One region of the Eubacterium sp. AM05-23 genome, then DNA from elsewhere that is predicted to be linked to it. Evidence: predicted binding sites of a transcription regulator. Region 1 holds the regulator's gene; the other holds the start of a gene.
What was found. The regulator NrdR, encoded in region 1, represses ribonucleotide reductase genes. The targets are predictions, from matches to a motif close to CACNANATNTNGTG.
Positions count from the first base shown of each region.

Region 1 (14,867 bases):
CATTGGCAGAATGCCATTAACCGGCTTGATCTCACCGCTCAGAGAGAGCTCTCCCAGGATTACATAGCTTTCAATGTCAACGGGCGCCAGCTGCTCCGAAGCCATCAGCAGCCCAAGGGCTATTGGCAGATCATAGGCTGGGCCTTCCTTTTTAAGGTCTGCCGGCGCCAGATTGATGGTGATCTTTTTCATAGGGTAGCTGTAGCCGCTGTTCTTCAGGGCGGAGTATACCCTCTCCTTAGACTCCTTAACGCCTGCATCCGGAAGGCCTACCAGCACATAGGAGGGCAGGCCGTTTAATACATCAATCTCTACTGTAACGATCTGGCCTTCAATCCCTAAAAGACTGCAGCTGTAAATCTGGGAAAGCATCGCCGCTATTCCTTACCGTTCCAGCAATAGGTGCAAACCTTGCAGGGATCAATACCAATCGACTCGATCATATCCTCCAGCTCATGATATTTGAGCGAGGTGAATTTAAGCCGCTCGCAGATCGTGTCGACCATTTCCTTGTGATTCTGAGAATTCTGGTCTGCATAATCTGCTACAACATTCGCGTCATTGTCTCCCTCACGTTCGCGGATAATACGACGGGTGATCAAATCATACTCTGAAGTGGAACGCGAGAAGTTCAGATATTTACAGCCATACATAATCGGCGGGCAGGCTGACCGGACATGTACCTCCTTGGCGCCATTGTTAAACAGATGGCTGGCGGTATCACTCATCTGAGTCCCGCGTACAATGGAGTCATCAATAAATAAAAGCTTTTTATCCTTGATCAGGGCATCGACTGAAATGAGCTTCATCTTGGCAATAAGATGCCGCATGCTCTGTGTCGGCGGCATAAAGCTTCTTGGCCAGGTGGGCGTATACTTAATCAGCGGTCTTGAAAATGGGATACCGGATTCATTGGCATAGCCAATGGCATGTGCAATCCCGGAATCCGGAACCCCGGCGACTGAATCGACCGGTACATCTGTGTCACGTTTCGCCAGGGCTTCGCCACAGCGGTAGCGCATTGCCTCCACGTTTACCCCCTCATAGGTCGAGGTTGGGTAACCGTAATAGGTCCACAGGAAGGCACAGATTTTCATCTCCTTGCCCGCAGGTGATACCGTCTCATAGCCGTCAGCTGTGATATAAACTATTTCATTTGGGCCCAGCTCATAGGCGTCACTATAGCCCAGGTTTTGATAGGCAAAGGATTCAAAAGACGCACAATAGCCGTCTTCTTTTTTGCCAATAATCAAAGGGGTTCTTCCCAGGCGGTCTCTGGACGCATAGATCCCATCCTTTGTCATGATCAGCATGGTTAGAGAACCATCCACCATTTCCTGTGCTGCTTTAATTCCATCCAGAAGGTTATCTCTGGCGGCAATAATCGAAGCGACCAGCTCGGTAGCATTTACCTTTCCGCTGCTCATTTCCATAAAATGGGCGCGGTGCTTTGACAATACCCGTTCCACAATGTCATCGGCATTGTTAATCCGGCAAACCGTGGTGAGTACAAAATTGCCATAATGCGCGCGGACAATGAGCGGCTGCGGATCGCTGTCGCTGATACAGCCGATACCGATCTGTCCTTTCATCTCCTGTACATCGCGTTCAAACTTTGTACGGAAAGGTGAATTCTCTATATTATGAATTGCCCGGTCAAAGCCTTCTTCTTTATCGTAGACGGCCATGCCTCCTCTACGTGTTCCTAAATGTGAATGATAATCTGTCCCGAAAAACAAATCTGCTACACAGTCTTTTTTAGATACAACTCCAAAAATTCCTCCCAAAGTCTTTTTCCTCCACTTTATTCATGTTATCAAAAAATTCCATAGTACTATTATATACTAAGGCCCTGCTAATAAAAAGCCCTAACCAGAAAAAAACCTCTCCGGTTTTCCAGAGAGGCTTATGTTCTTATTGCTTATTTATCGTCGTCTTCATCATCGAATGACAGACCTTCAAAAAGATTACCAAAAGCATCACCTAAGGTTACATTAGCTGATTCTTCGTAAACAGTTTTATTCTTATTCTGTTGTGGTCTTCTTCTTGGGGCGTCAGATCTTGGTGCAGAGGATCTCTCATAAGAAGAATCTGATTTTTTCTGTCTTGCAGGTCTTTCAGGTGCTTCTAAGGTTGCTTTGATGCTCAGGCTGATTTTTTCTTTTTCAGTATTGATACCAATGATTTTAACCTTGACAACATCACCTGGTTTCAGAACGGCTGCAACAGATTCTACACGGTCATAGCTGATTTCAGAAACGTGAATTAAGCCTTCAACGCCTGGCAGAATTTCAGCGAAAGCACCGAAATCCAGTACGTTTGTAATCTTAACTTCAACTTCGTCATCCACTTTATAGTTTTTAACGAATTCTTCCCAAGGTCTTTCTTTAAGAGCCTTAACGCTCAGCTTGATCTTCTTGTCTTCGTCGTTCTTAGAAATAACCTTAGCTTCGATTTCCTGACCCTTTTCTACCAGGTCTTTTGGTTCGTTAGCTCTTTCCCAGGTTAAATCCGAGCGATGAACAAAGCCATCAATTCCGTTTAAGTCTACGAAGATACCAAAGTTGGTGATGGTTTTAACGGTACCGCCCACGATATCGCCGACTTCAAGCTCGTCAAAACGTTTTTCCTTGGCTTCTCTTAAAGCTGCCTGTTTTTCTTTGATTTCTTTTTCAAGAATAACCTTCTGTGATAAGATGGCTCTTCTTCTCTTTGCATTGTAGTCAATGATGATACCTTTAACGTCTTCGCCGATTAAAGATTCAAGATCCTTGACATAACGCACATGATACTGGGATGCTGGCATGAAGATATCTGTAAATCCGATATCAACAATGAGACCGCTGCCAGATACGCCTTTTACTTTACCTTCTAAAACAGTTTTATTTTCAAAGGCTTCTGCTAACTGACGCTGAACTTTCTGATTGTCATATTTGATCTTAGACAATTTAACGCTGCCAGAACCGTCATTTAAGTCGGTCACAATAGCATTGACTTTATCACCAAGTTTGACAAGGTCTGCCAGTTCTTCATCATGTTTCCATGTGAAGTCATTCTTCTTAATGACTGCATCTGCCTTGTATCCAATATTCAAAATAACTTCATCATTGTCAATGTGAATTACTTCACCTTCTACTGGGGCACCCTTTCTGATTGGTTTGAGGGATTCTTCAATTTCAGCTGCGAAATCGAAATTAGCGTCTGCAATTTCATTTGCTGTCTGCACTTTAGCAGCTTCTGTTTCCTGAACCACCTCTTGAGTTTGTTCTTGTTCCAATTTGTTTTCTTCCATACTTTCCGTTACCTCCTTAACGATCCAATCCGGTGTTGATGCGCCCGCTGTGATTCCGATGGTTTGATACTTCTTAATCTCATTAGGGTCTAATTCTCCGGCTGTTTCTATATGACAAGTGTTTTTGCAATAGGTCTTACAGATATCTAATAATTTTTGGGTATTGGAACTATGATATCCGCCTATTACGATCATATATTCTACTACCTTTGCAGTTTTGGCCGCAGCCGCTTGTCTTTCAGCTGTTGCACTGCAAATAGTATTAAATATAACAATTTCATCCGCTTTTGACTTCAGGGCTTCTGTAATTTTGTTAAAATTCGCCTCAATGATGGTCGTCTGCGCCACTACACATATTTTATCATATTTTTTTAAATTTTCTACACTTTTTATGTCGTTTATGACAATTGCTTCATTATTGCACCATCCTGTAGCCCCAACAACCTCCGGATGATCCCGATTGCCGACAATGACAATCTGGTAGCCCTTTTCGTAGTAATCCTCAACCTTTTTCTGCATGGCCCTCACAAAGGGGCATGTGGCGTTGACAATTTCAAGGCCCTTGGCTTCAGCCGCATCAATCACATCTTTCCCCACACCGTGAGAACGAATGATGACGCAGCCGTGGTCTATTTCATCGATGGTCTCCGCCTTGACAACCCCTCTGTCAATCAGCCGGTCCATTTCCTGACGGTTATGGGATATATCCCCCAGGGTATAGATTGATTGATTCTGATGGTTTGCCAGAGTATCCTCGACCATTTTCATGGCGTTTTCAATTCCAAAGCAGTAGCCTGCCTTATCGGCAATGATAATCTGCATAGTCTATCTCCATTATTTTATTGTAAATCATAGACAATGTCCATAATTTTTTCACTTATTTTTGACATTTCTTCAGGTTTCACTTTTTTTCCATAATATTCGTTTAATTCAATGGGTTTTCCAAATTTTATGTTTATTTTACCTCTAAATTTGTATTCACCTTCAATATGTACTGGCAGGATGGGAGACTTGGTTTTTAGGGCAAACACCACGAAACCCTCCATTGGTTTCCTGCGTTCTCCGTTTTTTACACGCGTCCCCTCCGGAAAAATCCCCAGAATCTCACCGTTTTTGAGAACTCTTAAGGATTCCTTTAGTGTTTCCAGTGAAACCTTTCCCCTGTCGACAGGAATGGTGCCCACGGCAAGCAGCACCTTTCTGACAATAAAATTTTTATAAAGCTCGGCCTTGGCCATAAAATGCACCTGCCGCTTCATATGGGTCGCTACTGCCAGAGGGTCATAATTACTGATATGATTGGGGCAAAGGACGACCCCGCCTGTCTTTGGAATATTTTCTTCCCCCTCCACATGGATGTTATACAAAATAAGGTTTAAAAGCTTGATAAGGGCTCTTCCAAATCTATAAAACATGGGCCTTTCCTCCCCGGATATTCTCTAAGATTACCTGACAGACCTCCTCGATGCTTTTGCCTGTGGTATCAACCACGACTGCATCCTCTGTACAGACCAGCGGACCCTCGTCACGGTGACTGTCATTATAATCCCGAACCGCAATGCTTTCACGGATACTGTCAAAATCCTGATCGATTCCCTTAGCCTGCTGTTCAATGGCACGCCGTCTGGCGCGTTCATCGATGCTGGCGTCCAGATAAAACTTATAGTCTGCTTCTGGAAGTACAACAGATCCAATATCTCTGCCGTCCATAATAACCGAATGGCTGCCTGCGATGCTCTGCTGCTGCCCAACTAGCAGTCTGCGGACTTCGCCGATACAGGCCACATCTGACGTGTGCTTGCTGACAATGGGCAGGCGGATTTCTTCTGTAACCTTCTCTCCGCTTAAGTAGACATCTGTCCCTTTAAAATCAATGGTATTCTCTCTTGTAAAATCGGCGATGGCCTCCTGATCTGAGAAGTCCATTTTGTTTTTCCAGACACCGTAGGTAATGGCCCGGTACATGGCACCGGTATCTAAATAAAGAATACCCAATTCCTTTGCAATTATTTTCGCAATGGTACTTTTTCCCGCCCCGGCGGGGCCGTCAATCGCAATTTGCATAAAGCTCTCCTTAACCTTCTTCCGATAAGCCTGCCAGCCATCCGGTACTGGCGGCAATCTGTATGTTAAATCCTCCGGTCAGGGCGTCGACGTCAATCATTTCGCCGGCAAAATAAAGCCCCCGGACAAGTTTTGATTCCATTGTACTCGGGTCTATCTCCTTGACATCCACACCGCCTGAAGTGATAATGGCGGTATTGATATCCTGAAGAGATATCACGTGAAGCGTCAGCCCCTTAAAAACCTCGGCCAGATGTCTGCGTTCTTCCCGCGTGATCTGGTTCACCTTTTTATCCTCTGGAATACCTGAACATTTTACCATAACTGGAATCATTTTTGAAGGTAATAAATCCACTAAACTGTTAATAAAATGCTTGTTATGATATTTTTCAAAATCGCGCTGCAGCCGGGCATCCATCTGTTCCATGCTGAGCGCAGGCTTCAAATCGATAATCAGACTATAGTCGTCATATGGCGGCTTCATAAAGGCGCTCATGGTAAGCACCAGCGGGCCGGAAACGCCAAAATGTGTAAAGAGCATTTCCCCTGCTTCATAACGGACCTTTTTCTTTCCTTTTTTCATGGTCAGGCCTACATTGCGAAGTGAAAGGCCCTGCAGTTCCGGCACCCATGCCTCCTGGATATTAACGCCTGCCAATGATGGTCTCAGCGGCGTTACCCGGTGCCCAAGCTCCCTGGCCATTTTAAAGCCTGAGCCGTCAGAGCCTGTTGAAATATAGCTTCTCCCGCCGGTGGCCAGGATGACCCGGTCATAGTTTTCTACCCTTCCATTCTCCAGACGGATCCCTGTGACCTTTGTCCCAGCGCTGTCTTCTTTCGTCTCGACAGCCACAATACGCTGGTTCAGGCAAATCTGCGCTCCCATGCGCTCCAGAATTTTTCTATAGGTTTTGATGATGTCGCTGGATTTGTCGCTTTTGGGAAAAACCCGCTCGCCCCGCTCAATTTTAAGGGGACAGCCGTTTTTTTCCATCAGATCCATGAGCGCATCATTGGTAAAGGTATAAAGGGCTGAATAAAGGAAATTCTTATTGGTGACAATGCTGTCAAAGAATTCGCTGATGTCGCAGTGATTGGTCAGGTTGCACCGGCCTTTTCCGGTAATGTAGAGCTTTTTACCCAGTTTTTCATTCTGGTCATAAAGATCCGCCTGCTGGCCTGAGCTCAACGCAGCGATGGCTGCGGTCATCCCCGCGGGGCCGCCGCCGATAATGGCTGTTTTTTTCATTCTTTCTCCTATAAATCCTTGACGAACTCGTCGCCTGTGTAAATGTAATGCTCTTTCCAGATTTCTTCGAGCTCGTTAAAAGTCTGCTTTGTTTCCTTGATATTTTTAAAGCCAACGGCCACTACCAAAGCATTAATCAGGCTTAAGGGCGCCACAAGAGAGTCCACAAAAGAATAGACATTGCTCTTCGCAATGAGCTTGTAATCTGCAAACTCATTGATGGGTGCGTGCTCATTATCCGATATGGTGATTATTTTGGGGCCCCGGTTTTTAAGAAACTCCACAGCCTCGTAGGTTTTCTGCGCATAGCGCGGGAAGCTCATGGCAATAACCACGTCGTCCTCGCCGATTTTAATCAAATGCTCATATACGTCTGTTACACCGTGGTTAATCACCCGGACATCGTCCAGAATCAGGTTCAGATAATAGCCCAGATGCTCGGTCAGCAGGCTGGTCGTTCTAAAGCCGATAATGACTACCTTGCCGGCACTGCGGATAATGTCCACGCATTGTCTGAGCGCTTCATAGTCAAAAGATTCAAGGGTTCCGTTGATGCTGTTTATGTCGCTTTTGAGCACCGCGGCCACAGAGCGCTGCATCAGCTTTTCTTTTTCCTCATCACCCAATGTCATGTTGATACGCTCAATGGTGGTTAATTTACTGTTTATTTCGTTTTTGAGCGCTTTTCTGAACTCGGGGTATCCTTCGTAGCCTAAAGACAGCGCAAAACGCACAACTGTGGCTTCGCTGACTTTTACGTGCTGTGCAACCTTGATGGCTGACATATCCGGAGCCTTCTCGTAATTTTTCATCACAAAGGCCGCAATTTTTTTATGGCTTTTGCTCAGGCTTTTATAGCGCTCCTTAATCTCTGCAAAAATATCCCGTAGTTCTGGTTTACTATCATGTTTCGTATCCAATGATTGATTCATTTCTGTTGTTTGCCTCATTTTGTCTTTTCCGCCAGAATTAAATAGGGCGGATTATTTTTATTGATTGTCTCAAGTTTATGCACATTAAAGCCTGCTCCAAGCTGCGCGCACCATTTTTCAACGGCTCTGCTCTCATCCAGTCCGGCCGGGTGCCGGTACAGGCAGAGTGTCAGAAGCCCCTTTGGCGCCAACAGCGTCACACTGCTTTCCAGTGCTGCCAGTGTGGTATCTGTCTTTGTAACGATTTCTTTGTCTCCATGAGGCAAATACCCTAAATTAAACATAATCCCCATTATTTTAGAGTCCTGCCGAAGCTCTGGCACACTGCCCATTGTTTCGTGGCCCCTGTGAAAAAGAAGAACACGGTCTCTTAAACCCTCAGCCGACAGACGCTGCTCTGTTTCCTTCAGGGCTTCTTCCTGGACATCAAAGGCATAGACTCTTCCGTGCGCGCCCACACTTTGGGCCAGCAGACAGGTGTCCGCGCCAGTCCCGGCTGTCGCGTCGACGGCTGAGTCTCCCTCGCGTAAATGCTCAGCCATCAGGGCCCCTGCCAGTAAGGTCACTCTCCTGAAGTCATTAATCGACGGCACCAGCACACCCCGGACACGGCTTGAAAAATTCATCGACATAAGCGTCATGGCTGATATATTCGCCGCAGTCATTAAATTGATGGCCTTCAAAATAAGCCTTCAACGCCTCAGGCACATTATAGACCCTGCAGGCCTCGCACCCCAGGTCAGCCGCCTGGAACAGGGTCGTGCGGATTAAGCCGTCCAGCACCGCCATGGGTACCTCTGGCATGATGTTTATAATATCGTAAAGCTCTGCTGTCTCGCCTTTTACCATAAAACGGGCAACAGCCAGAAGCTCTTCCCCATCCATGGCAGTCAGATAAAGGCTTCGTTTATGCTCTGGCTCTTTAAAATAAGGCGCGACCACCTCAAAATTCTTAGGAATCACAATTTTAATCATCTTTTTCTCCCTTTAGATAACGTATTTCTTCCTCAGTAAGATAACGCCATTCACCGGCTTTTAATCCCTTTAAGGTAATGCTACCAATGGCTATCCGCTTGAGGTGAATGACGGGATGGTGGATAGCCGCGCACATTTTGCGGATCTGGCGCTTCCTTCCCTCGTGAATCGTCATTTGAAGCAAGGTTGTGCTTCTGTAGGTCTTTAGTACCTGCACAGAAGCGGGTGCAGTGGTATGCCGCGTATGGTCGTCATCCTCGATTTCGACCCCCTCAGCAAAAAGCTCCAGCTCCTCGGTGCTGGGAATCCCCTTTACAAGCCCTTCATAAATTTTATTGAACTCATGGCTGGGATGCGTCAATCTAAAGGTAAGGTCTCCGTCATTGGTTAAAATCAGCAGGCCCTCTGTATCCTTATCCAGCCGGCCCACCGTAAACAGCCGTTCCTTAATGGGCAGCAGATCCATCACGGTCTGGTCTGCGTGGCGGTCTGCCGAGGTGGAGACCACGCCTCTTGGCTTATTCAGCAGCACATAAATTTTCTTATCCTCAGCGATGGCTTTGCCGTCTACTTTAACAATATCAGCCTCCGGGTCTACCTGAAGTCCTGGTGTCAGCACTGCCTCACCGTTGACACTTACCCTGCCTGCGGCAATCAGCTCCTCCGATTTACGTCTTGAAGCAACGCCGCACTGGGCCATATATTTCTGTAATCTCAATTCAATTCCTCAACTGTGTTTATTTCCATATTTTCCGCCATAGAAGCGGAGATATCAATTTTCTGCTGTTCTCCCTCGGCAAACTGCTCAAAGGCCGGCAAATCCTCAATATGCTTCAAATGAACGGTTTTTAAAAAGGCGGGTGTTGTTTTATAGAGAATCGGCCGCCCTGGCGCTTCCATCCGGCCTGCTTCCTTGATCAGCCCCCGGTCAAGGAGCCGCTGAACCGAGCTGTTGGAGCTGACCCCTCTGAGATTGTCAATATCGATACGGGTAATCGGCTGGCGATAAGCGATGATCGAGAGGGTCTCCAGAGCTGCCTTGGACAGCCCTGAGGCCTCCTGCTGCCCCAGAACCTGTCTGATAAAATCGTAATGCTCAGGTTTTGTGGACAGCTGCCAGGTGTTGTTGACCTGCACCAGGCGAAGCCCCCGCTCCACACTGCCATAGTCCTTTTCAAGCTCTGCCATTAACGACTGAATGGTGTTCCCGTCCAGCTCCATCGCCTTTTCAAGCTCACGCAGCGCGACGGGCTCACCACTTGCAAAAAGGATGCCTTCAATGATTCCCTTTAAACGCTTTTTATTACTTTTTGAAAGTTCCTGCATTTATTTTTCTGTCCTCTGTCTGATGATTATTTCCTGAAATACACGGTTCTGAAAAAGCCGGATGTGATTGATCTTATACATCTCCAAAAGCGCCAGAAAGGTTACCACAACCTCTCCCCGGCTGACTTTTTTTCTGAAGAGCTCTGAAAAATGAAGCTCTCCAGAGCGGTTGAGCTCAAACTGCTGCTCAATGTATTCAATTTTTTCCTCCACAGTAAAAACTTCCCTTACAATCTCCTGAGAAAAATCCTTAAACTCAATCTCATCGCTGTATAGGGAAAATATATTAGAGTATGCCTTAAAAACATCCTCTGGGTTGATCTCCACCTCTGCGTCCTGGTTCATAGCCGGAATATATTCCGGGTCCTTGTAAACCGCATGAAGCTCGGCGCACTCCCGTTCCTCCAGATAACTGCTGATATTTTTAAAGATTTTATACTCAATAAGCTGTCGTACCAGCTTTTCTTTCAGGTCCTCTTCGTCCTCTTCCTCGTCCTTCGCTCTTGGCAGAAGCATTCTGGATTTGATCTCCAAAAGCTTGGAAGCCATGACCACAAACTCACTGGCAACCTCCATATCCAGCTCACGCCATTTCTCGATATGGGCCAGGTATTGATTCGTGATTTCCGCGATGGGGATATCATAAATATCAATTTTGTTTTTTTGAATTAAATGAATGAGAAGGTCCAAAGGACCTTCAAATTTCTCTAAACTGACTTCATAACTATTCATTTTATGACCAAAGCATTAAAAAAAGTGGGTTTAATATCATTCTGAACAACCCGTCAATCCCGTTGATGATGGGTGTGATAATCAGGCCGAACACATTAAATACAACCAGCAGCAGCAGGATAATCATCCCATAACGTGAGAACTGATAGAATTTCTGTTTTGCGTTGTAAGGCAAAAATTCAGCCAGAATCTGCGACCCGTCGAGGGGTGGAATGGGAATGAGGTTAAAGACTGCGAACATCAGGTTATACAGATACAAATACTGCAGAATCTGCAGCAGGTACACATTGGCGAAGGGTGAAACCGCATAGATCGCAATGAGCGAAATAAATCCTAACAAAAGGTTTGTGAAGCAGCCCGCCAGACTGACAACGATGATTCCCTTCCGATGGTTTTTAAAATTATTCGGATTAACCGGCACAGGCTTCGCCCAGCCAAAACGAAAAAGCAGCATGCTGATAAAGCCGATGGGGTCAATGTGCTTAAGGGGATTGACTGTCAGGCGCCCTGCCAGCTTGGGGGTTGGGTCACCCATTGCATCTGCCGCGTAGCCGTGGGCCATTTCATGAAAAGAAATGGCCACCAGGATACCGGGCAGGCTCAGCAGAAGATTGATAAAATAACTCGTGCTAAACATAATCAGTCCTCAAGCCAGGAAGGAATCCTGTCATTCTTGACCAGATCCTCAAAACTTTCACGTTCCACCAGAATTGCGGACCGATCCCCCTTTAAAAGAACAACAGCCGGCCTCCTGAGACGGTTATAGTTACTGGCCATTGAGTAATTATAGGCCCCTGTATGAAGCATTGCCAGTGTGTCGCCAGGCTGAGGTGAGGGCAGCTTAATGGATTTAATCAAGGTATCTGTCTCACACGCTTTACCGCTGACTGTAACCTCTTCCATCAGCGCCTCGTCCTGAGGCTTATTGCAGATCACAGCATCGTAATCCGCACCGTAAAGTGCCGGACGTGGATTATCTGCCATTCCTCCGTCAACACTCACGTACTTTTTCAGTCCCGGAATCTGTTTAACGGTGCCCACAGTATATAACGTAATGCCCGCCGGCGCCGCCACAGAGCGGCCAGGCTCTACCACGATTTTAGGCATCGGAATCTGTCTCTGCTCAGACATCTCCCGCATATGGTCAACCATTTTAGGAATATAATTGGTGACGTCAAAGCTTGGATCATTTGGTAAATAAGGAATACCAAAGCCGCCGCCCAGATTAATCTCCGTCAGATTCAGCCCGTCGGAGATCAGTTCCTTATAAAGATCCAGCATCACTTCTGACGCCAGTAAAAAAGGCTTTTCATCTGCGATCTGAGAGCCGATGTGGCAATGAATGCCGACAGCCTCCACATAGTCCATTTCTTTTGTACGGCCGATAATTTCACGGGCCTGGCTCAATGGCAGGCCAAACTTGGAATCAATCTTCCCTGTCTGTATGAGCTCGTGCGTGTGGGCTTCTATGCCCGGAGATACCCGAAACAGCACCTTGACGGACTGCTCGAGTTCTTCGGTCAAAAGACGCAGCCGTTCCAGCTCCCATTCGCTGTCGATGACAATACGGCCTACCTTATAGCCCAGAGCCATTTCCAGCTCTGCCTGATTTTTATTGCTGCCATGAAAGCAGATACGGGCAGGATTAAAACCACTTTTCACAGCCGTATAGAGTTCACCGCCTGAGGCCACATCCAGAGAGACGCCCTCACTTGCAACGATCCGGCACATTCCCATGTTTAAAAAGGTTTTGCCGGCATAGTTCACATCATAGTCCGCACCTGCCGATTCAAAGGCGTCCTTAATGCGGTTGATGTTTGCTCTCAAAATATCTTCGCTCATCACATAAAGCGGCGTCCCGTATTTCTGCGCTAACGCCACTGTGTCATGACCAGAGAATATAAAATTTTCTGACATTCAGTTTCTCCTTAAAAGCTTTAATTTATTTGCCACAAATAATAAGAAAAGTGATCTGTTATCCTGTGTGTAACACAGATGATAAAAGACCACCTCGATGATTTTATTTACATAAGAGAAAAAAAGCGACCTAAAACACAGGCAGTCTTTGCGTCTGAAAACTTTCCTTTAAGGTAAAGCGCCCAGACTGTCCGTATAGGCATTTCGACAATTTCGATGAATTCATCATCATCCTGTTTTCTCGGCTCAATAACAAATTGAGACGCCATAAATAAAGTGGTCACTTCATTGGTAAATCCCGGTGAGGGCCACATTTCTCCTAAAAAGTGCAAATCCAGGGGCTTCAGGCCAATTTCCTCCTGCAGCTCCCGCACTGCCGCCTCTTTAGGATCTTCACCCGCTTCAACCAGACCTGCCGGTATCTCCAGGATCACTTTTTCGATGGCCTTTCTAAACTGGCGCACGAAAATAATCCGGTTGCCTCTGACAGGCAGAATACCGACGCCCTGTTTGTGGTCTACCAGTTCCCGGAAAGAGGTCCCTCCATCGGGAAGCTCGACTTCGTCGACCTTTAAATTTAAGATGCGTCCATTATAAATCTCTTTGGACGCAATGGTTTTTTCAAAAAATTTCATTCACTACTCCACGCCTTCAGCGTTCAGACATAAGGCGGTTCAGTTCATCCATAAAGGATTCGACATCCTTGAACTCACGATAAACTGATGCAAAACGAACGTAGGCCACCTGATCGATATCCTTGAGCGCATCCATGACGCGCTCTCCAATATAGGATGATTCCACCTCTTTATCTTCAACCTGATAAAGCTCCTTCTCCATTAAGTCAACAACACGCTGGATGTTGTCGATGGGAACCGGACGTTTTTCACAGGCCTTGATCATCCCATTCAAAATTTTATTTTTATCAAAGGGGACACGCTGCCCACCTTTTTTAACAACGATCAAGGGAATGTTTTCAATCCGCTCATAAGTCGTAAACCTTTTGGCGCACCGGATACATTCCCTTCTTCTACGAATCATAGTGCCTTCTTCAACAGGTCGTGAATCAACTACTTTGCTTTCGTCATAATCACAAAAGGGACACTTCATTCAGACACCTTAGTCTTCGTTGCTTAAAAATCCAGGAATCGCAAATTCGCCAGCACCGCTGGTTGTTTTGGTTTCAGGCTTAGCAGCTGTATTTGCAGCAGCAGCATTTGCGCTGTTTAAGATCGCAGCTTTTTTAGCTTCCACTTCTTCTGCTGGTAAGAAACCGGTCGCAATAACCGTAATCTGGATTTCATCGCCAAAGCTTTCGTCAATGGTCGCCCCAAAGATAACGTTAGCGTCTTCGTCAGAGGCTTCTCTCGCAATGGTTGCGGCTCTGTCGACTTCAAAGAGCGACAGGTCTTCACCTGCTGTAATATTTAAAAGCACGCCGGTGGCGCCGTCGATTTCAGTTTCCAGGAGCGGGCTTAAGATGGCTTCTTTTGCAGCTTCTTCGGCACGGTTTTCACCGGAAGCACGGCCAACGCCCATGTGAGCCAGACCGGCATCTTTCATGATGGTCTTAACATCGGCAAAGTCAAGGCTTACAAGACCCGGCATGGAGATCAGGTCAGAGATACTCTTAACACCCTGTAATAATACATCATCTGCCAGTTTGAAAGCGTCTCTTAAAGAAGTGGTTTTGTCAGCCATTCTTAACAAACGGTCATTTGGAATGGTGACCAGCGCATCGACATTATCCTGAAGGAAATCACTGGCAATCTGAGCGTTGCGCATACGGACTCGGCCTTCAAAAGAAAATGGTTTGGTGACAACACCAATGGTTAAGATTCCCATTTCACGGGCAATTTTTGCAATGATCGGCGCAGCACCGGAACCGGTTCCGCCGCCCATACCAGCAGTGATAAATAACAGATCTGTTTCCTGAATTAAATCTGCAATGGCGTCACGGCTTTCTTCCGCAGACTTCTGACCCATTTCAGGGTTACCGCCCGCACCAAGACCGCCGGTGGTCTTTTCACCAATCTGAAGTCGTTTTTCAGCCAGGGTCAGGGCCAGCGCCTGATTATCGGTATTGATGGATATGAAGTCAACACCCTTCAGACCGGATTCGATCATGCGGTTAACGGCATTGTTCCCGCCGCCGCCAACACCAATTACACGAATTCTCGCAAAATTATCATTGTAGCCATCTAATTCAATCACTTTTCTTCCTCCTCTATTTCACGTAAGAAACTCTTAGTTTGTTTTTTATCATCATTTTTTTGTTCTTCATCCAGTTCTTCATCATCTTCAAAGACTTCATCCTCGTCGGAAGCATCACCGCGGTAGCCGTTCTCGTCAAGCTCGACGGCATCGTAGTCTTCTTCCTCAT
Region 1 covers NZ_QUDF01000008.1:30,880-45,746, forward strand. The annotation lists gene DW091_RS12345 (YifB family Mg chelatase-like AAA ATPase) at 1-372, opposite strand, end outside; gene DW091_RS12350 (amidophosphoribosyltransferase) at 378-1,787, opposite strand; gene DW091_RS12355 (bifunctional 4-hydroxy-3-methylbut-2-enyl diphosphate reductase/30S ribosomal protein S1) at 1,922-4,114, opposite strand; gene DW091_RS12360 (lysophospholipid acyltransferase family protein) at 4,132-4,707, opposite strand; gene cmk ((d)CMP kinase) at 4,697-5,356, opposite strand; gene DW091_RS12370 (NAD(P)/FAD-dependent oxidoreductase) at 5,367-6,605, opposite strand; gene DW091_RS12375 (MurR/RpiR family transcriptional regulator) at 6,614-7,537, opposite strand; gene DW091_RS12380 (class I SAM-dependent methyltransferase) at 7,552-8,169, opposite strand; gene DW091_RS12385 (hypothetical protein) at 8,117-8,512, opposite strand; gene DW091_RS12390 (pseudouridine synthase) at 8,505-9,236, opposite strand; gene scpB (SMC-Scp complex subunit ScpB) at 9,227-9,838, opposite strand; gene DW091_RS12400 (segregation/condensation protein A) at 9,839-10,570, opposite strand; gene DW091_RS12405 (site-2 protease family protein) at 10,572-11,207, opposite strand; gene lysA (diaminopimelate decarboxylase) at 11,210-12,487, opposite strand; gene DW091_RS12415 (NUDIX hydrolase) at 12,595-13,122, opposite strand; gene nrdR (transcriptional regulator NrdR) at 13,139-13,594, opposite strand; gene ftsZ (cell division protein FtsZ) at 13,604-14,698, opposite strand.

Region 2 (14,867 bases), on a different contig from region 1:
TGAACGCGTCCAGTTGTTTGAATAAAGGCTTGATTAAGGATAAAAAATATGTTTAAATTAAATCACAAAGACACCGAAGGAGGTTGCCGGGAATGAAGGGGAAGAAAAGCAAACAGAAAATATACGAAACAGCCAAACGGCTGTTTTTGGAGGAGGGCTATCTCATTGGCAACCGCCGCATTGCCACAGAGGCTAACGTCAGCCTTGGTCTGATCGCCTATCACTTTAGCAGCAAGCGCAATATCGCCATCGCCATCCTGAAGGAGGATTATACCATTTTGTCAGCCCATCTCAAAAATTATTTAACGCCAGATCAGGATATTCTGCTTTATGTTCTCTGCTTTACCAACATGACGCTGAGAATCCGTGAACAGGACTATAAGATGGCGCGGTTTACCACTGAGATCATGAAAGATGATATTCTGGAGGCCTCGATTTATGATGGAAATCAGAAACATGAGTATGCAGCGCTGATGGAACTGATAGATGAAGAGATTTCTTATGAAAAGAAACTTAAGCTGGCGCTCGGAACGATTTTTGGTGTTCAGAGAGCTTTGCAGTGGAATATTAATGATGGCATGGACCTGAGCTATCAGGATTATTTTGAATATATGGTAAAGACCTACAGCTTTGCTCTGGATTTAAACTATGGGAAGCAGAAAATCAAAGAGATTGTGAAAAAATCCAACGCCATTGTCGATAAGGTGTTCAGGGATTACAGTCATTTGCTGGACACCTCGAAGTATCTGTATGGTCAGGTGGAGATCGAAGAGTAAAAGAGATACGCCGAAACGGCGTATCTCGGATGAGTCAGGCTTCACAGAGGGCAAAGCATCTTGCCGGGAAGCCAGAAGCATTCTTTGCCTTAGGAAAGGTGCAGAAGATGATCGCTCCGGCTGGCGGAACCTTGTCAAGGTTTGCCATAACCTCAATCTGAATGCGGTTCTGTCTTAAAATATAGGTTTCGCTTTCCATGGGCTTATCCTCTTCAAGGGCTGGCGGGGCAGTATCAAAGGCTTCGTGGCCAATGGCGCCGACGTTTCGTTCTTCGACGAGGAATTTAATGGCTTCGAGGCTCCAGCCCGGATAGTGAACATTTCCCTTTTCGTCAAATTCCATGCAGTCTTTTTCATCGGGCCAGCGTTTACACCAGTCCGAGCGCATGGCGACAAAGGCGCCGTCCGGGATTGGGCCATAGCTTTCTTCAAAGGCTTTGATATCCGCGATGCTCAGCGCATAGTCGGGATTGGCCGCGACCTGGTTGTGCACATCGATGACACATAAGGGATAGGTGAACTCGGTCACCTCGATTTCATCCAGGGTCCTGCCTTCCGGGTAAAAATGAATGGGCGCGTCGACATGAGTGCCATACTGGCCGACAACCGTAAACTGCTGAGTCTGAAAGATGTCGCCGTTTTTGTAATCATAGATCAGCTTGGTGGTCATGGCCGGGAAACCCTGCCAATGCGGGCTGCCATCATCAAAAGCATGGGTCAGGTCTACCCATTTGTAGGACGGGGATTTTAATTCTGCAAGCAGAGACCATAATTTTGGTGTTGCCATTCTGAATCCTCCTTTAAAGCTTTAAAGCTTATTTTTCTTATATTTTATAATAGGATGTTGTATACGTCAACATTTAGAATTGTTCCCCGACTGCAATCTTTTGTGCTATAATAATCACAAAAAATCTTTTATGAAAATCAGGACAGAACCAATGCTACAAAAAATGACAAAAACAGGGAAAATCTTTTTCTTTATCAGCTTGATAAGTGTTCTTTACGCTGCTTTTTTAGTTTATGCTAAAATGACAGGAGTGGTCATCAAGGACTATGGCGACTGGTTGTTTCTATATTATACGATTCAGGTCATTGTGCTGGTGGTACCTATCGGTCTCCATGTTTTTCAGGGATGGATGAACGAGGAAGACCTCAGGGCCGTCACAACCGCTGCTTTTGCCAATGTTATGATCTATTCGGTTATCAGCATCTGCTTTGGGCTTTTTTATACATATGTGGTGGATATGGCTGCGATGCTGGCAGATATTTTAAATGGCGTCTTTCTGGTATGCGTTATTTTCTGGTACCGGCAGATGATGGGGTAAAGGATCGTGAAAATAAAAGAATATCAGCTGGCAACCGGTGATACGGCGCGTCTTGACCGCCGGTCTGCTATTATCAGCCTTGAGAATGAGCGGCGGATCCTCAGCACATCCCTTTTAAACGGTGGTATTCGCAGCGACCTAAAATATGTTTTTAATTATGACGAGCTGGAAAATAAAACCAGACAGTGTGAAATGCTGGCGCCCACCCACGAGGAGCATTTAAAGATTGTGGCGGCAGATATTTTAAAATTACCGACGGGACAGACGACCGGGCTGACCACAGCAGCCCAGATCTGCAATGCGGCGTTCTGCGAGGCCGCTTACGACACGCTGGCGGTGTCAGCGCTGGTGACAGCGGGTGTTTCGGGCAATGCTCTGCGGGCAGGCGACCGGGCGACGCTTGATCAGAAGGAAGGCCGGCCGTTTGTGCTCGGCGGCACCATCAATGTGATCCTGGCAATCGATGCCAATTTACCGGATGGCGCCATGCTTCAGGCTTTTATGACCTGTACCGAAGCCAAGACAGCCGCTCTTGAGCGTCTGGGCTGCAAAAGCGTAATTTCGCAAGGCGGAGCGACCGGCACCGGTACCGACGGTGTTGTCATCATTGCGCGGCCAGGCTCAGAGCTGCGCATGACTGACGCTGGGAAGCATTTTAAGCTCGGAGAGATGATTGGCCAAACAGTTGAAACGGCAGTGCGGAAAGCCCTGTATTTGCAGGAAGGGCGGACGAGTTAGTTTCTTTTTTTCATCAGTCTTATCCGCGCCTTTTCTTCTGGTGAGACCTGTCTGGATTCAATGATTTTCTGCAGTGTTTTATTATAAGTAAAGGTATCTAGCGCGGTCTCGCCCAAAAGGTATGACAGGGTAATATCCGGAAAGCGGACATAACACATGGATAACGCCCAGGCTACTGCCATTTTCACATAGTAGTCCTCATGGCGGACTGCGTCCAGAAGCTCGATGGTTTGGTGAATATGGGCTTCATCAATATAATAAAACAGAAGCATCACAATGCCAAAGCGGAGAGTAAAGGCGTCTGAGGATTTAAGCTTGGATAAAACAAAGCCCCAGAATAGCTCAGGGTAGGCTCTAGCATGCTTTAAACCACTGCAGAAACTGTCGCATACAGACCAGTTGTCGATTTTGGGGATAAAAGTATTAATGGATGCTATGATGGTATCCAGTCCGGCTTTTTCAGGGTCCAGATAACCGATCACCATTCCTTTGAGCATTTTTTCTTCAAAATAATCTTCAGGTCCCTGAGACAGAAAAAGCGGATAATCTTCTTTCACAATACGTTTCGCAATCTTTCTGAGTATAGGAAGTCGGACTCCTATCAATTCGCAATGATCAGGCAGCAATTTTTGCTGAAATCTGCGATAATCATTTTCTGCAAGTAAAAACAGTTCTTCACGTATGGTCATGTCAGCCTCCTTTAGTGTTTATATTATAGCATAAATATGGCAAAACGGACTGGAATAAAAAACGGTTGAATCTTAAAAAACTTAAGAAAAGCGTCTGCATTTTTACGTTTTAAAAAAAGTTGTTCTTTTTTAAAGGATATTAACATAAAAAAAAGAATAATATTAAAGTACCCTTTGGTACAAATATCAGATATTACAGGGAAAGTGGTGAGAAGATGGCGCCTCGTTATAGTGAAGAGGTTATTAACCAGGTGCTGCAGGCCAACGATATTATCGACGTTGTATCAGAGTATGTGACACTGAAAAAAGCCGGAAGCTCCTATAAGGGCAAGTGTCCTTTTCATAACGAAAAGACGGCTTCTTTTACAGTGTCGCCGGATAAGCAGCTGTATCACTGCTTTGGCTGCGGCGTAGGAGGAAATGTTATTGGCTTTGTCATGGCCATTGAAAATCTTCCTTTTGTGGATGCGCTGAAGTTTTTAGCCAGACGGGCGCATATTATTCTGCCGGAGAACGGCAGCAGTGCCGAGGATAATGAACGATACCGGAAAAAAGAACGCCTTTATGAACTGCACCGTGAGCTGGCCAACTATTACTATCTTTGTCTTAAAAAAAACCGAAATGCACAGTACTATCTGGCAGGCCGCAAGATCACACCGGAAACCATCAGGGCTTACGGCCTGGGACTGGCGCCGGATGGCTGGCAGAACGCTCTGGGGTTCCTGCGTCAAAGGGGGTATACTGATCAGGAGATGCTGGATTCCGGACTGGTGATGCGCAGTGAAAATGGGCGTATGTACGATCGTTTCAGGAACCGCATCATGTTTCCGATTCTGAACGCTACAGGCCGGATTATTGGCTTTGGCGGCAGGCGGATCAGCGAGGAGGATCACGGGCCAAAGTATTTAAACTCACCGGAAACCATGATTTTTTCAAAGGGAACCGAGCTTTTTAATATGAATCATGCCAAAAGCAATATTGTCGGTGGGCAGATGCTCATCGTCGAGGGCTATATGGATGTGATCTCACTTTATCAGCATGGCGTACGCAACACAGTAGCCGCTCTCGGCACAGCCTTTACCGCTTATCACGCAGCCCTTTTGGGGCGCTATGTGGGGGAGGTAGTGCTCAGCTTCGACGGTGACGCCGCTGGAGAAAGCGCTACGCAAAAAGCCATTACGATCTTGAAAAATACACCGTTGAATGTTAAAATATTAAGGTTACCCATTGAGGATGACCCGGACACTTATATTCAGAAGCACGGCAGAGAAGCCTTTGAGAAAAAAGTGACTGAGGCCATCACCATTGTCGAGTATGAGATCGGCCTTCTGAGGAATAAATTTGATCTCAGTCAAACCGACGGCCGGATTAAATACATTAATCAGGCCATCGCAGTGCTGAGACAGCTCTCCGATGAGGTTCAGATCGATCTTTACAGCAAGCGTCTTGCCAGAGAAACCGGAATTGACCTCAAGGTTATAAGACGGGAGGTATACCGCAAAAAGCCTATGGATCTGACGGAAGAGGATGTTGGCGAAAAGATTGACTACTGGCAGAAAATGCCAAAAGCCTATGAGGAGGCCCAGATTCTTTTTCTCAGAAAGGGAATGATGGAGCCAGAGGTTTTTAAATCCGGGAGACTGAGGGCAGAGCACTTTAGCCCGGGGTTTTTCAGAGAGCTTTATGTGCTTATTACAGGGCTGCTGGAAAAGGGTGAGCATCTGTCACCGGCAGCGCTTATGAACCATTTTGAGGATGCGGAACAGGTAAAGCCAGTATCTGCTATTTTGATGGATGATACTCCTGTCGAAAGCACAAAACTGGAGGAATGTATCAAAACCATCATGCATTTTTACCGTTTGACCGAAATCGAGCGGATAAAACAGGAAATCAGTAAAGCGAGCGAGGAAGAAGCCGCTGTTTTAATGAATAAAATGATTACATTGAAAAAAGAAATGTAACAAGTTATGATCGAAAGTCAGGAGGATATAAATGGCTGAAGCAAAGAAGAAAAAAGTGAAACCAGATATGGAGGAATTGCTCGACGAGGTTGATGCAATCGCCGACCTAGAGGCAATGCCGGAAGTTCAGACACTGATCAAGCGCGGTAAGGAAAAAGGCTCCTTAAACAACGCCGATTTTGAGGAAGTGCTTGAAAAGACCGATCTGGACCCGGAAGAGATTGATTCCATCTATCTGCTTTTACAGAAGGAAGGCATTGATTTAACCTTCCAGGATATGGATATTGAGACCGATGATATTGATCTTGATATCGACATCGACGTGGCAGAGCTGGAAGAAATTGAGATTGAGGAGGATCCCGTCAAGGATATAGACCTGGGGGACAGCGTCAGTGTCAATGATCCAGTGCGCTTGTATTTAAAGGAAATCGGCAAGGTGCCGCTCCTGACCGCGGAGCAGGAAATGGGCATCGCCAAGCGTATGGAAGCAGGCGATGACGAAGCCAAGAAAGAGCTGGCTGAGGCCAACCTGCGTCTGGTTGTCAGCATTGCCAAACGCTATGTGGGCCGTGGGATGTCCTTTCTGGATCTCATTCAGGAGGGAAATCTCGGCCTGATCAAGGCGGTGGAAAAATTCGATTATACCAAGGGCTTTAAGTTCAGTACCTATGCGACCTGGTGGATTCGTCAGGCCATTACCCGCGCCATCGCGGACCAGGCCAGAACCATTCGTATTCCTGTGCATATGGTTGAGACCATTAACAAGCTCATCCGTGTGTCCAGGCAGCTGCTCCAGGAGCTTGGGCGTGAACCTACGCCGGCAGAAATCGGTAAAGAAATGGGCTTCTCGGAAGAAAAGGTCCGCGAAATCCAGAAAATCGCGCAGGATCCTGTATCCCTCGAGACACCCATTGGTGAGGAAGAGGACAGCCATCTGGGCGATTTCATCGAGGATGATAATGCCCCGGCACCTTCGGAAGCAGCGTCCTATGCGCTTTTGAAGGAACAGCTCATGGAAGTGCTCAACACCTTGACTGAGCGTGAAGAAAAAGTACTGCGCCTGCGTTTTGGACTGGATGACGGACGTGCCCGCACACTGGAAGAAGTCGGCAAGGAGTTCAACGTTACCAGAGAGCGTATCCGCCAGATTGAAGCCAAGGCACTCAGAAAACTGAGACACCCGAGCAGAAGTAAAAAATTAAAGGATTATTTGACCTAAAATGATGACACCACGTTTGCAGGTGATTGCAGATAATGTATTGAAAAATGAAAGCATGGCAGATATCGGTACAGACCACGGATATCTGCCTGTTTATCTAATGGAACAGGGCTTTATACCGCGCGCTGTCGCGGCAGATATTAATGAAAAGCCCTTGAAAAAAGCAGAGCAGCTTGTGGCCCGGTCGGGCTATGAAAAGCAGATTGAAACGCGTTTGGGCTCAGGTCTTTCCGTATTAATCCCCGGAGAAGCTGGAACCATTGTCATGGCGGGGATGGGCGGTTACCTGATAAGGGATCTGCTGACCGAATCCCTTGAGGTGGCGGTCTCGGCAAAACGTTTGGTGCTCCAGCCCATGAATAATGCTTTTATTGTCAGGCATTTTCTGGAGGATAACGGCTTCGTGATTGTAAATGAGGATCTTGCAAAGGAAGAACGCAGAGTCTATGAAATTATCGTTGCTGAAAAGGGTGAAATGTCCATTGAAAACGATCTGGATTATCTGATTGGCTATGAGGCAAAAAGGCGTAAGCATCCGCTTCTGCCGGAGCTGATCGACCGTAAGCTGGAGCTTGAAAATAAAATAATCCAGAACACGGAAAACAAGCATACAAAAATGGCCAGAGAACAGTATAAAAAAAGCACAGCCATTGCGGCTGCGCTGATGGAGGTGAAAAATGGCTGTAAAATGCAGTGAAATAACAAAAGTGATCGAAGCTGTGGCTCCGAGAAGCCTTGCGGAGTCATGGGACAACGTCGGCCTTCAGATCGGCTCTTTCCAGAAAAGAGTGAAAAAAATACTGCTGACATTGGATGTGACCGAGGCTGTCGTGCGGGAAGCAGTCATGGAAAATGCGGATATGATTATTGCGCACCACCCCTTTATCTTTAACGGCATCAAATCCATTTGTACCGATGAGCTGAAGGGAAAGATTGTGGCTGAGCTGATCCGCAATGACATCAGCCTGTATGTAGCGCACACTAATCTGGACAAGGCAGAGCTTGGCCTTAACGATTATATCGCGAAAACACTCGGCATTGAACAGCGCCAGCCGCTGGACCCTTCCGATGAGGATAAGCTCTATAAGATCGTGGTTTATGTGCCGGTGGATTACACCGATAAAATTGTTGAAGTGATGGGAGACAGCGGCGCCGGCTTTATCGGTAATTACAGCCACTGTACCTACCGTACTGTGGGCCAGGGAACCTTTAAGCCGCTCGAGGGGTCTTCGCCCTTCATCGGTGAGGAGGGTGAGGTGGCAACCGTTAAAGAAGACCGGGTAGAAACCATCATTGACGGTAAGATGATGAAAACCCTCATTCAAAAGCTTAAAAAAGTCCATCCCTATGAGGAGATGGCCTATGATTTATATCCTCTTGAAAACGGCGTGCTTTTAAACCAGAATGGCCTTGGAAAAATCGGCGTCTTAAAAGAGACCATGACGCCGGAAGCCTTTATTGAGTATGTAAAAAAAGTGCTGAGCCTTTCCCACGTGAGGGCAGCAGGTAATGAGCCGGCAAAAGTCAGAAAGGTGGCTTTGTGCACAGGCAGCGGAGCAGAGTTTATCGGACTGGCAAAGGTTAAAAAGGCAGATGTGTACATTACCGGAGATTTGAAATATCATGATGCCCAGCGGGCGGCCGAAAATAACCTGTGGGTCATTGACGCCGGTCATTTCGGAACGGAAAAAATGGTCGTGGGTCTGCTTGAGAACCTGCTCCGGGAAAAGGTGGACGATCCGGAGATCGAGTATGTCCGGTCAAATTACAATGAAGATTTCATGCGCTACTATTAAGCAGAGTTGACAGAGTATTAAGGAGACAGAGAGATGAAAGTTTTAGTTTGCGGCGGGGCCGGCTATATCGGGTCCCATGTAGTCAGGGCACTTTTAGACAAGGATTATGAGGTGGTGGTGCTGGATAATTTATCCACGGGGCACCGCCAGTCCGTCCCGCAGGGCGCAGTGCTGGAGGTCGGCGATATTCGCGATGCAGCCTGTCTTGAAAGACTGTTTTTACGTCATGAGGTTGACTGCGTTATGCATTTCTGTGCAAACTCACTGGTGGGTGAAAGCATGGAAAAGCCCATTGAGTATTATGATAATAATGTTTACGGGACGCTGTGCCTGCTGCGTTCCATGGTCAACAATGATATTAAGCATTTTATTTTCTCATCGACCGCGGCAACCTACGGCGAGCCTGAGCGTCTGCCCATTGATGAGGATACGCCTAAGCACCCTACCAACACCTATGGCGAAACAAAGCTGGCGGTTGAAAAAATGCTGCATTGGATGGAGGTTGCCTACGGACTTCATTACAAGGTGTTCCGCTATTTCAATGCTTCCGGTGCACACCCGAGCGGAGAGATTGGCGAGGACCACGCGCCCGAAACCCATCTGATCCCATTGATTTTAAAAACAGCACAGGGCATCCGTGATAAGATTTATGTCTTTGGCGATGATTATGATACCCCTGACGGAAGCTGTATCCGCGATTATATCCATGTAATGGACATCGCGGAAGCCCACATTCTGGGTATGGAGGATCTGGTTAAATCTGAAACCAGCGATGTTTATAATCTAGGCAACGGCAATGGTTTTTCAGTTTTGGAAGTGATTGAAAAGGTTAAGACTGTTACCGGAAAAGATTTTCAGGTTGAAATCACAGACCGCCGGGCAGGCGATCCGGGAGTCTTAATTGCCAGTTCAGAAAAAGCCCAGAAAGCACTGGGCTGGTCACCGGCAAACTCATCACTCGAGTATATCATCGAAACCGCCTGGAAATGGCATCAGGGGCATCCTGACGGCTATGGCCTCGTTTAATGTGCCTTATAAAAAACATGAAACAGAGATTGATTCTTTGAATTCGTGTATGGTTTAGTGTATAATTATAAAAATAAGTTATGAAACAGTAAAATTTTATTCTGTCACAAGGACGGGCGGTTCCCGCCCTTACAGGAGAGGAGAGAATATGAAGAAATTATTAACAGGTAATGAAGCCATTGCCCGTGGTGCCTGGGAAGCCGGCGTTAAGTTCGCCACCGCCTATCCGGGAACACCAAGTACAGAAATCCTTGAAAATGTAGCGACCTATGATGGCATTGTTTCCGAATGGGCGCCAAATGAAAAAGTAGCGGTTGAAGCGGCTGCTGGTGCTTCAATTGCCGGTATCCGTACACTTGCTGCAATGAAACATGTTGGGGTAAACGTTGCGGCTGACCCGATTTTTACTTTTGCCTATCTTGGCGTTAACGGGGGCTCTGTTATCGTAACAGCCGACGAACCAGGCATGCACTCATCTCAGAATGAGCAGGATAATCGAAACTACGCGCGCCATGCAAAAATGCCGATGTTTGAGCCGTCTGACAGCCAGGAAGCTAAGGATATGCTTAAGGACGCCTATGAAGTAAGTGAAACCTATGACTGCCCAGTGCTTTACCGCATGACTACCCGTGTCTGTCATTCAAAATCCATTGTCGAATGTGAGGACCGTGTGGAAGTGGACGATAAAGAATATGTAAAAGATATTATGAAAAACTGTCCGCTGCCGGCTCATGCCCGCGTTATGCAGGTTAAGCTTGCCAAAAATTTTGAAAAGCTGGCAGAATATACCGAAACCTCTAAATGGAATTATATCGAAGATAATCAGAAGGAAATTGGCGTTATCGCGTCTGGCGTGGCTTTCCGTTATGCCAAGGAAGTTTTTGGCGATACGGCCTCTTATCTGAAACTGGGATTTTCTTATCCACTTCCCAAGAAGCTGATTGCTGAATTTGCAGGCAAAGTTAAAAAGATCTATGTTCTTGAAGAAAATGATCCGATTCTTGAAACCGAAATTAAAGCCATGGGCATTGACGTTATTGGAAAAGATGTGTTCCCAACCATGGGCGAGCTGACACCGGAACGCATCCGTGAAGCCCTCTATGGTAAAAGCGAAGTGACCCTTGCGCCCGATCCTGAAAAAATTGTCGGCCGTCCGCCGGCATTCTGCGCAGGCTGTCCGCACCGCGGTATTTTCTACGAGCTGGGCCGCCGTAAAAATATTATGATTTTCAGTGATATCGGATGCTATTCCCTGGGCTTAACACCGCCCTACAACGCTACAGACGCGATGATCTGCATGGGTGCCAGCATCAGCGGGGGACACGGTGTGGCAAAGGCCATGGATATTAAGAATAACGATATGAAAGTCGTTTCTGTCATCGGCGATTCAACTTTCTTCCACTCTGGAATGACCAGTCTTATGGATGTTACCTATAATAAGAGCAATGTTCTGACTGTTATCTTGGACAATCGCATTACCGGCATGACCGGCCATCAGGAAAACCCGGGCAGCGGCTTTGACTTAAAGGGCGAACCGGCGCCGATTATGGATATCGAAACCATTGTCCGCGCACTTGGCGTTAAAAATGTCCGTACGGTTGATCCAAACAATCTGGAAGAAACCGACGCGGCGCTTGACTGGGGTTTGTCAAATGATGAAGCCTCTGTCATTATCACGCGCTGGCCATGTGCGCTCAAGCGTTTCTCTCAGGCCGATAAGGAAGAGTTCCCAGAAGCCTTTAAGCGCCACTGCAAGGTCGATACCGATCTCTGTATCGGCTGTAAGAAATGCCTGAAATCCGGCTGTCCTGCTTTAGCCTTTAACTCTACCGTACCGAAAAAATCCGGTATTCTGGAAGAATCCTGTCTGGGCTGTGAGGTTTGCCTGCAGATCTGCCCGAAACATGCCATTTATGTAGAGGAGGAAAAGTAGAATGAAAACAAAAAATATATTATTGGTTGGTGTTGGCGGCCAGGGAACCATCACAGCGGCAAAACTGCTGACCACGGGTCTTATGGAAGCCGGCTATGACGTAAAGATGAGTGAAATCCATGGTATGAGCCAGCGTGGCGGCTCCGTTTCATCTCAGGTCCGCTATGGGGATGACGTCCAGTCACCGGTTATCGAGATGGGAACAGCGGACATCATTGTTGCTTTTGAAAAAATGGAAGCACTGCGTTATATTGACTTCTTAAAGGAAGACGGAAAGATTATTGTCAACGATGCAGAGATATGGCCGCTGCCGGTCGTTATCGGCAAAGCGACTTATCCGGAAAAAATTCTGGAAACATTGCAGGAAAAGGCCGATGTCCGCGTGATGAATGCCTCCGCCATGGCGGAGGAGATGGGGAATCTCAAGGTTATGAATGTAATTCTGCTTGGGGCCATCATCAAATCTATGGGACTTCAGGATATTAACTGGGATGAAATTATCCGAAATAATGTAAAACCAAAATTTGTTGATCTGAATATCAAAGCGATGGCTGTCGGAATGGACGCCGTTAACTAAAAGGCTATGTGTAAAAAAGAATTTGAAACAGAAAACTTCAAATTTTTCCAAAACAGGGATTGTGAATATTTTCCCTGCCATAAAATGGAAAATCTAGACGAGTTTAACTGTTTGTTTTGTTACTGTCCTTTATATGCGCTGGGAAGGGACTGCGGCGGTGGTTTTGAATACACGGAAAAGGGTATAAAGAACTGTACAAATTGCCTTGTTCCCCATAAAAAAGAGAACTATGACCGGATCATCGAAAAACTCCTGATTCTTATCGAGCGCGTTAGAGAGCAGTAGCTCAGGATTATGTGTGAGGAGAGTTTAGTATGAGTATACTTATTGGCTTGATTTTGGTTGTGGCGGCTTATTTTATCGGTAATCTTGATTTTGCCTATATTATGGTGCGCGCTGTAAAGGGTGAGGATGTCCGTAATTACGGAAGCGGTAACGCCGGAACGACAAATGTACTCCGGACGATGGGCCTGAAATACGCTATTCCTGTTTTTATTTTGGATGCGCTTAAGGGCTCTGTCGTGATTCTTGCAGCCAGACTGCTTGGCTTCAGTGAAGCCTGGGTAGCGGCTGCGGGAATTGCAGTGGTCTGCGGTCATAACTGGCCGGTCTGCCTTGGCTTTAGAGGCGGAAAGGGTACAGCCACTTCCATCGGCGTTTTTATCGTCTTTGACTGGCCGATTGCCTTGATCTGTATTGCCGTTGGACTGATCTTCCTGGCCATTTTCAGAATGATGTCGCTGACTTCCATTATTGGGATGGTATCCCTTCCGATTGCAGTTCTTATTAAAAGTATTTTTATTACACATGGGGCTGTTTTTACACCCGAGCTGTTTTTTGCCTTGTTTCTCTGCTGCTCAACAGTGTTCCAGCACCGCACCAACATCAAGCGGATTATGGCTGGCACCGAGAGCAAGGTAGGGCAGAAGGTTAAAATGGGTGGAGATGATAAGAAAGGCAACTAAACTTTGAAAGGAGACATGAAGATGTCGAATGATAAAAAAGTCGTTGTTGCTGGACAGGAAAAAGACATCCGCGAAGCAGAGCCTGAGGTCAGACGTCAATCCCTGACAGATGATGTAATGGAATCTGTATCGGTGGAGGAAACCCATGAGGCTGGTACCTTTGAAAAAGATGTTATCGGAACTGAAGAAGCGGCGACCAACGCCGCTGTAGATTTAGACGTTTTAGAAGAACAGGAAGAAAACCGGGAAGCCTGATTCTGACTGGTGTTTTAAAGAGACTCTCAAAGCAGAGAGTCTCTTTTTACTGTTTCTGTTTTCTTTTTACAAGAAAGTTGATGTGGATTACAAGAATTTATTCCACGTATTATACCAGATATATGTTATAATAGAAATCGGCGCAGCACATCTTGTGTACGCCTTTACAAACCGATTTTATAAGGAGTTTAAGATTGAAAGAGCTGAAAGATCTATTTAAAAGACATTTTACGAAAGAACTGGAAGGCAGTAATAAGACTGTCTACGATCTTTTCGAGTGGCAGAATGTTGACGTCAATTTAACAAATTATCAGACGGGCGCGACCATTTTGTCCATGGAAGATCTTGAATTTCCAGTTGATTATTCGCAAAATGCCTGTAATATTATAGCCAGCAAGTATTTCAGACGACGGGGAATCCCAAACGGTCTGGGCTATGAACACAGCATGCGTGAAGTTGCCGACCGCATGGTTGGCTTCTGGGCAGATGCTTTGAAAGAAGAAGGCATCATCGAGACCGCTGAAGAGTGGCAGATTTTTTACGACGAGATGGTTTACGCTCTGTTGAAACAGATGTGGGCGCCAAATTCACCGCAGTGGTTCAATACTGGCCTGGCCAGAAGCTATGGCATCAAAGGTGACAAGGACGACCTTTATTACTACGACGAGGCGGCCGGTGAGGTTAAAGAATCAGATGACCGCTATACCCGGACTCAGTCAAGCGCCTGCTTTATATTGTCCATCGAGGACAAGCTGCTCGGCCATCACTCCATTTCTGAGCATTATGTCAGTGAGACAAAGCTGTTTAAAGGCGGTTCCGGTGTTGGCACAAACTTTTCATCGCTTCGCGGCGTGAATGAAAAGCTATCGAGCGGCGGGCAGTCCTCAGGAATGATGAGCTTCCTGCAAGGGCTTGACCGTAACGCAGGCGCCATTAAATCCGGCGGCACCACAAGACGTGCGGCTAAAATGGTCATTGTAGATGTGGACCATCCCGAAATTGAAGAATTTGTGGACTGGAAGGTCAGGGAAGAGGATAAAGTCCGCGCTCTTGGAAAGATGGGCTATGATACCTCCATGGACGGTGAGGCATACCGCACCGTTGCAGGGCAGAACTCAAATAACTCCGTCCGTTTAAATAAAGAATTCATGGATGCTGTCATCAATCTTGAGCACGAACCGGATCACAAAATGACTTTGAAGGGACGCGTAGACGACGCAGTTAACCGTGAAGTATCCGTCAAGGAGCTGTGGCAGAAAATCAACACAGCTTCCTGGGCCTGCGCCGATCCTGGACTTCAGTTCGACGATCTGTTTAACGCCTGGCATACCTGTCCCGGCGGTGAAGATGGCGATACCTCCAAAAAAGAAAACCGGATCAACGCGACAAACCCATGCTCAGAGTATGCTTTCTTAAATGATACAGCCTGTAACCTGGCATCCATCAATATTTTCCGCTTCTTTGACCCGGAAACCAACAAAATTGATATTGAACGGTTTTCACATTTAGCAGGACTGATCCAGCTGGTGCTGGAGGCTTCGATCTATTGGGGACAGTTCCCAACAGAAGATGTTGCCAGAAAAAGCTACCTGTTCCGCACCACTGGT
Region 2 covers NZ_QUDF01000005.1:36,699-51,565, forward strand. The annotation lists gene DW091_RS07745 (TetR/AcrR family transcriptional regulator) at 93-776, shown strand; gene DW091_RS07750 (cyclase family protein) at 811-1,563, opposite strand; gene DW091_RS07755 (hypothetical protein) at 1,715-2,101, shown strand; gene DW091_RS07760 (adenosylcobinamide amidohydrolase) at 2,108-2,839, shown strand; gene DW091_RS07765 (DNA alkylation repair protein) at 2,836-3,528, opposite strand; gene dnaG (DNA primase) at 3,744-5,489, shown strand; gene rpoD (RNA polymerase sigma factor RpoD) at 5,557-6,708, shown strand; gene DW091_RS07780 (class I SAM-dependent methyltransferase) at 6,710-7,405, shown strand; gene DW091_RS07785 (Nif3-like dinuclear metal center hexameric protein) at 7,386-8,504, shown strand; gene galE (UDP-glucose 4-epimerase GalE) at 8,538-9,530, shown strand; gene iorA (indolepyruvate ferredoxin oxidoreductase subunit alpha) at 9,679-11,463, shown strand; gene DW091_RS07800 (indolepyruvate oxidoreductase subunit beta) at 11,465-12,040, shown strand; gene DW091_RS07805 (cysteine-rich small domain-containing protein) at 12,047-12,325, shown strand; gene plsY (glycerol-3-phosphate 1-O-acyltransferase PlsY) at 12,355-13,005, shown strand; gene DW091_RS07815 (hypothetical protein) at 13,027-13,260, shown strand; gene DW091_RS07820 (vitamin B12-dependent ribonucleotide reductase) at 13,455-14,867, shown strand, end outside.
Region 2: a site for NrdR is predicted at 13,404-13,417, ahead of DW091_RS07820 (vitamin B12-dependent ribonucleotide reductase). Genes of this name have one in related genera too.